Linked DNA regions of Rhodopseudomonas boonkerdii. The protein of the gene in region 2 interacts with the protein of the main gene of each other region in a pairwise test. Links are inferred from orthologs where the notes say so. Each region holds a gene or a part of one and is shown on either strand. Other genes may lie near its edges. The genes, in order: E0H22_RS00790 and ccmE.

Region 1 (3,056 bases), 2.2 Mb from region 2 along the record:
GCTGAACGGTCCGCACAGAAACAACGCACCGGCGCGGATGCGCCGATGCGTTGTGCTCATGAGAGCGCTCAGCTCTTCTGCTTCGCGACCACCTTGTCCTTGATGCCGTCATAGGTCTTTTCCGGCACGATCTTCTTCTGCACCAGTTCGTCCTTGCCCTTATACGGCCGGCCTTTGACGATGGCAGTCGCATAGGCCTTGCCGATGCCCGGCAGCGCTTCCAGTGCCTCGGGCGTTGCCGAGTTGATATCGACGAGATCGGTCTTTGCCGATGCCGCGCCTGTCGTGGCCGCGGGTGCGGCGGCCTTCGGCGCAGCGACGGGGGCCATCTTGCTGGCAGGTGTGGCTGGCTGCACCGTTTGCGCCATCGAAGGCGCAGTGGCGGCCAGTCCGAGCGAGAGAGCGACAGCGGTCAGTGTAGCAAGCTTGAAGTAACGCATCGGTTTGTCCCTCCAGGACAGTTAAGTAACAAACCGATTGAGATGTTCATTCATGGCGGAGCCATGGCGCCAAAATGAACCGCAGATAAAAGCTGAAATTTATTTTTAGTAGCTCAACTCCGCCCCTCATGGTGAGGAGGCGCGGAGCGCCGTCTCGAACCATGAGATGGCCTGGCTCCCGAGTCTGTAGCCATCCTTCGAGACGCGCGCTTTGCGCGCTCCTCAGGATGAGGGACGGAGACTAGCTACCAGCCTTCAGCGCCTTCTCGATTTCCGGCATCAGCACCTTGGCGAGATTGTCCTGATTGATACCACCGACGAGCTTGTAAACGACCTTGCCGTCGCGGCCGACGATGAAGGTTTCCGGTACGCCATAGACGCCCCATTCGATCGACGCGCGGCCATTGCCGTCGACGCCGACGATGCCGAATGGATTGCCGTAACGGCCGAGAAAGCGGCGGGCGTTGTCGGCATTGTCCTTGTAGTTGATACCGACCAGCTGCAGCCGCGTGTCCTTGCCGAGCTCGGTGAGGATCGGCGCCTCCTCATGGCACGGCACGCACCATGACGCCCAGACATTGACGAGGCTGACCTTGCCCATGAAGGCCGCAGGATCGAGACCGGGAACCGGCGCGCTGCTTTCATGAAGCCCCTGCAGCGCCGGCAATGCGGTTTGCGGCGCCGGTCGGCCGATGAGTGCCGACGGCAGCCGCTGCGGATCGACGCCGAGCCGAAACCAGAACAATGCGGCCAACGCGGCGAAGACCGCCAGCGGCAATGCCAGCACCCAGCGGCGCTTCGGGGCTGTGGTCGCGATCTCGCTCATTTCAGATCCGTAGCGCCACGGCCGGAGCGACGTGCGATGCCGGCCTCTTCGAGCGCATGCAGCTTCGCGCGGACGCGGCGATGATCGAGGGCGATCCAGGCGATGAGGATCAGCACAACGGCCGCGACCAGCGCGTAGGACGTCACGATAAACGAGGCGTAGGGGCCGAGCGACATCATGGCGGCGCCACCGGCTTCGAGGCTTGCAGCATCTGCAGCGCCCGCAGGCGGCGGCGCATGATCTCGTTACGCATGGCGGCGAGATGCAGCGTGACGAACAGCAGCGAGAATGCCACCGCCATGACGAGCAGTGGATAAAGATAGGACTTGTCGAGGGTCGAGCCGCCCATGCGGATCACCGAGGCGGGCTGGTGCAGCGTATTCCACCAGTCGACGGAGAACTTGATGATCGGGATATTGATGGCGCCGACCAGCGTCAGCACGGCGGCGGCGCGGGCCGCGCGCGAGGGATCTTCCACCGCGCGCCACAACGCGATCAGGCCGAGATACATCAGGAACAGGATCAGCACCGAGGTCAGCCGGGCGTCCCATTCCCAATAGGTGCCCCACATCGGCCGGCCCCACAGCGAACCCGTCACCAGTGCGAGAAACGTAAAGGCCGCGCCGATCGGCGCCGCCGCCTTGGCGGCGACATCGGCGAGCGGGTGGCGCCACACCAGCGTGCCCAGCGAGGCCACGCTCATCACGCCCCAGACAAACATCGCCAGCCAGGCATTCGGCACATGGATGAACATGATCTTGACCGTCGCGCCCTGCTGGTAGTCGTCCGGCGCCAGCACGGCCTGATAGAGGCCAATCACGAGCAGCGCGCCGGTGAGCATCGCAAGCCATGGCAGAATGCGGGTCGTGAGGGACAGGAACCGGGTCGGGTTGGCAAGTTCGGTCAGCGTCATGGCATTTCCACTAGTCGCGGCCGCGCCCGCGATCAATGCAACTTATTCTCATTCACCGCGGGTTGCCATGGATCGGCCTCGCTCAATCCATCCCATGCCGCAGGCTTGCCGCCGCGGCGAATGGTCCGATCACGAGACTCGCCAGCGAGATTGCGCACAGGATCGAGAACGGCGTTCCGAACGCCATCGTGCCCTGTTCGGCGATGGCCACATTCGATGCGGCAACGCCGAAGATCAACACCGGGATCGACAACGGCAGCACCAGTACGGCGAGCAGCAGGCCGCCCCGCTGCAGCGTCACCGCCAGCGCGGCGCCGATCATGCCGGTGAAGGTCAGCGCAGGGGTGCCGACCAGCAGCGTCAGCGCCACGGATAGCGTCGCAGTGGCGTCGAGATTGAGGAGCAGGCCGAGCACCGGCGTGGCGACGACAAGCGGGACGCCGGCGGCCAGCCAATGCGCAAGCGCCTTGGCGGCGCAGGTGAATTCCAGTGGCGTACGGCTCATCAGAATGAGATCGAGCGAACCGTCGTCGTGATCGGCCATGAACAGGCGATCCAGGGTGAGGAGGCTCGCCAGCAGCGCGCCGAGCCAGAGGATTGCAGGACCGAGCCGCATCAAAAGATTGAGATCAGGACCGATCGCGAAAGGCATCAGCACGACGACGGTGAGGAAGAACAGCACCCCGATCAGCGCGCCGCCACCGACGCGCAGCGCGATGCGGATGTCGCGGCGGGCGATGGCGAGCAGCGCGGTCATGAGAGGCGCTCCCGATGCCAGACGCTCGGTAGCTTCCTTCCCCCCCGCGGGGGGGCACAACTGGCCGAGCACGATTGCATCTTTGCTGCGATGGGACTCACGCCTCACCCCCGACACGCA
Region 2 (3,294 bases):
GACACCAAGGCCGGCATGCGCGAAAGCCGTGCCCCAGGCTGCGCGCGGCAGACCGGCCGCGCGTCGCAACGAGACCGCCGGCGGCAATCGGAACAGCATGATGCGTTCGGCGATATCGACGATGGCGCCGCCAATGACGAACACGGCGAGCCCGATCGCCAGCGGCGCCAGCGCCGCGCCGCCCGATGTCCAGGCCCAGACGAGCGCGATGGCGAGCAGCGCTGCGATGCCGGCGGCGAGCAGCCGCTGCGCGACGCCGCGGACATCGCCGCGCTTCCAGGCCAGCAGCGGGCCGAACGGCACGGCCAGCAGCAGCGGCACGAAAAGCGGTCCGAATGTGAGGTTGAAGAACGGCGCCCCCACCGAGATCTTGTCGCCGGTCAGCATTTCCAGCGCCAGCGGATACAGCGTGCCGACAAAGACGGTGGCGCAGGCCGTGGTGAGGAACAGGTTGTTCAGCACCAGCGCGCCTTCGCGCGAGATCGGCGCGAACAGCCCGCCCTGCTTCAGCGAGGGCGCGCGCCAGAGATAAAGCGTCAGGCTGCCGCCGATGAACAGGCAGAGAATAACCAGAATGAACACGCCGCGGGACGGATCGGTCGCGAAGGCATGCACCGAGGTGAGCACACCGGAGCGCACCAGGAAGGTGCCGAGCAGCGACAGCGAGAATGTGAGGATCGCGAGCAGCACGGTCCAGACCTTCAGCGCGTTGCGCTTCTCCATCACGATGGCGGAATGCAGCAGCGCGGTGCCGGACAGCCACGGCATCAGCGAGGCGTTCTCGACGGGGTCCCAGAACCACCAGCCGCCCCAGCCGAGTTCGTAATAGGCCCAGTACGAGCCCATGGCGATGCCGAGGGTGAGAAAAATCCACGCCACCAGGGTCCATGGCCGCACCCAGCGCGCCCAGGCGGCGTCGATGCGGCCTTCGATCAACGCGGCGACGGCGAAGGAGAACGAGATGGAGAAGCCGACATAGCCGAGATAGAGCATCGGCGGATGCACCGCGAGCCCGATATCCTGCAGCACCGGATTGAGGTCGCGACCTTCCAGCGGCGCCTGCGCCATGCGCAGGAACGGGTTCGAGGTTGCGAGGATGAACAGATAGAACGCCGCGGCGATCCAGCCCTGCACCGCCAGCACATGGGCGCGCAGCGACAGCGGCAGATTGTTGCCGAAAGTCGCCACCAGCGCGCCGAAGAAAGCGAGGATCGACACCCAGAGCAGCATCGAGCCTTCGTGGTTTCCCCATACGCCGGTGATCTTGTAGAGCAACGGCTTGGCCGAATGCGAATTCTCGAACACGTTGGCGACGGAGAAGTCCGACGCGACATAGAGCGTGGTCAGCGCCAGGAACGACAATCCGCAGAACAGAAACTGCGCCAGCGCCGTCGAGCGCGCCACGTTCATCAGCGCGGTGTCCCGCAGCTGCGCGCCGGCCACCGGCACGGTCGACTGGATCAGCGCCAGCGCGAGCGCGAGGATCAGTGCGTAATGTCCGGCTTCGGCGATCATCGTGTGATGCTCGGATTGGCGCTGGTGGTGTCCTGCGAAACCACCGGCTTGCCGCCCTCGCCTTCCTTCCAGCGGCCCTGCTTCTTCAGCGCATCGGCCACTTCCTTCGGCATATAGGTCTCGTCATGCTTGGCGAGCACGGTGTCCGCCTTGAACACGCCATGCGCGTCGAGCGCGCCTTCGGCGACCACGCCCTGTCCTTCGCGGAACAGGTCCGGGAGAATGCCCTTGTAGTTCACCGGCAGCGTCGCGCCGCCGTCGGAGACCTTGAAGCTCACGGCGAGATTGTCGCCACGCTGCAGCGAGCCCTGCTCCACCATGCCGCCGAGGCGAAACCGCTTGCCTGCCGGGATTTGCTTCTCTGCCGCCATGGTCGGCGTCGAGAAGAACACGATGCTGTCGCGCAACGCATTGAGCACGAGGCCCGCCGCGATCGCCAGGATCGCGAGCGCACCGCCTATCATCGTCAGTCGTCGCTGCTTGCGTGTCATCGCGAATTATCCATCGAGACCGGCGTCCTTGACGCCGTCATTCAGCTTGCGCAGCCGCTCGGCGTCGCTGCCGACGGCCTGCCGCGCATCGGCCAGCGCGCTCTTTGCCTTGGCGTGCTCGCCGAGCACGAGATAAGCGCGCACGAGGCGCAGCCATCCATCCACATCGCTGCCGTCCTGCTTCAGGCGCGTTGCCAGACGATCGACCATGCCCTGGATCATCGCGCTGCGATCATCGGCATTCATGTCCTGCGCGGCAGCAACAGTCTCCCGGGGCAGCGCAGGGAGCTCCGGTCCCTTGCCGCCGACACGCGCCAGAGCCGCGCTCACCGCCGGGCGCCACGGCGCATCGGCCGGAGCCTGGTCGAGCATCCCGCGCCAGATCGTCGCGGCGTCGGCGCCGCGACCATCCTGCTCGGCGGCAAGGCCGAGGAAGAAACGCGCCTTCACCTCATTGGCGTCCTGCGCGACGGCGCGATCGAATTCCGCCTTGGCGTCTGCCGTGATCACGCCATTGGCGGCCATGGTCATCGCCTCGCCGAGATCGGCGCGATGCGCCGCGCTGTCGCCGCCAAAGGTGATGATGTTGCGATAGGCGCGCACCGCGTCGTCATGGCGGCCGATCCGCGCCAGCACCGGCGCCAGCACCGTCCAGCCGCGCGCATCGGTGGGGTTCTTTTCGAGATGCGCCTCGACCTGCGCGATCAGGCTGACAACCGATTGATTGGGGCTCGGCGTCTGCTGGCGCGAGGCCAGCGGCATATCCGGAAGCTGCGGTGAGCCGAGCGGCAGGTAGACGCCGACGGCAATCAGCGGCAGCCCGATCAGCGCCACCAGCGACACCGCCTTGCGCAGGCGCGGCGCGCTCCCCGCCGCGCTCTTGCCGTCGGCATCCACGGCCGCCAGCAACCTGCGGCCGATCTCGACCCGCGCCGCTTCCGCCTCGGCAGGTCCGATCAGCCCGGCCGCGACATCCCGCCCGACCTCGGCAAGCTGGTCCTTATAGACGGCGACTTCGGTGCCCCCCGTCGCGGCGCTCGTCCGGCCGAGCGGCCACAGCACGGCGAAAGCTGCCGCGGCGGTCATCAAGGCGAACACAAACCATAAGGTCATCAATGGGTTCCGACGTACCTTCGAGTCGATCTAATCGACGTCCGGGGCCGGTTACATCATGGCCTTTCCCCCCGCGCAATTGACTTTTACGCCATCGTGCCGGGCGGGATATCGCTATGGATCGGGAATGGCGCGGTCCACGGCCGCAAACCGCGCCTTGTCACAAGCTTCGTTG

What was found.
Region 1: the proteins of ccmE (region 2) and E0H22_RS00790 interact in binary tests that used the Escherichia coli proteins (3 or more experiments, as listed by UniProt). The link is inferred for Rhodopseudomonas boonkerdii from one-to-one orthologs.

Annotation. Positions count from the first base shown.
Region 1 is NZ_CP036537.1:170,243-173,298, forward strand. Bases 311-3,052 are described here. They hold E0H22_RS00790 (heme ABC transporter permease), read right to left. Parts: upstream 2,180-3,052; coding sequence 1,442-2,179; downstream 311-1,441. Other genes in these bases: E0H22_RS00775 (ComEA family DNA-binding protein), read right to left, coding at 311-440; E0H22_RS00780 (DsbE family thiol:disulfide interchange protein), read right to left, coding at 682-1,266; ccmD (heme exporter protein CcmD), read right to left, coding at 1,263-1,445; ccmB (heme exporter protein CcmB), read right to left, coding at 2,262-2,936; ccmA (heme ABC exporter ATP-binding protein CcmA), read right to left, coding at 3,034-3,052. Also shown: E0H22_RS00770 (LysR substrate-binding domain-containing protein), read left to right, coding at 1-5; more of E0H22_RS00775, read right to left, coding at 69-310; more of ccmA, read right to left, coding at 3,053-3,056. UniProt on the Escherichia coli protein: Required for the export of heme to the periplasm for the biogenesis of c-type cytochromes.
Region 2 is NZ_CP036537.1:2,327,950-2,331,243, reverse strand. What follows is about bases 260-3,239. They hold ccmE (cytochrome c maturation protein CcmE), read right to left. Parts: upstream 2,007-3,239; coding sequence 1,512-2,006; downstream 260-1,511. Other genes in these bases: ccmI (c-type cytochrome biogenesis protein CcmI), read right to left, coding at 2,013-3,119; E0H22_RS10835 (heme lyase CcmF/NrfE family subunit), read right to left, coding at 260-1,515. Also shown: more of E0H22_RS10835, read right to left, coding at 1-259. UniProt on the Escherichia coli protein: Heme chaperone required for the biogenesis of c-type cytochromes. Transiently binds heme delivered by CcmC and transfers the heme to apo-cytochromes in a process facilitated by CcmF and CcmH.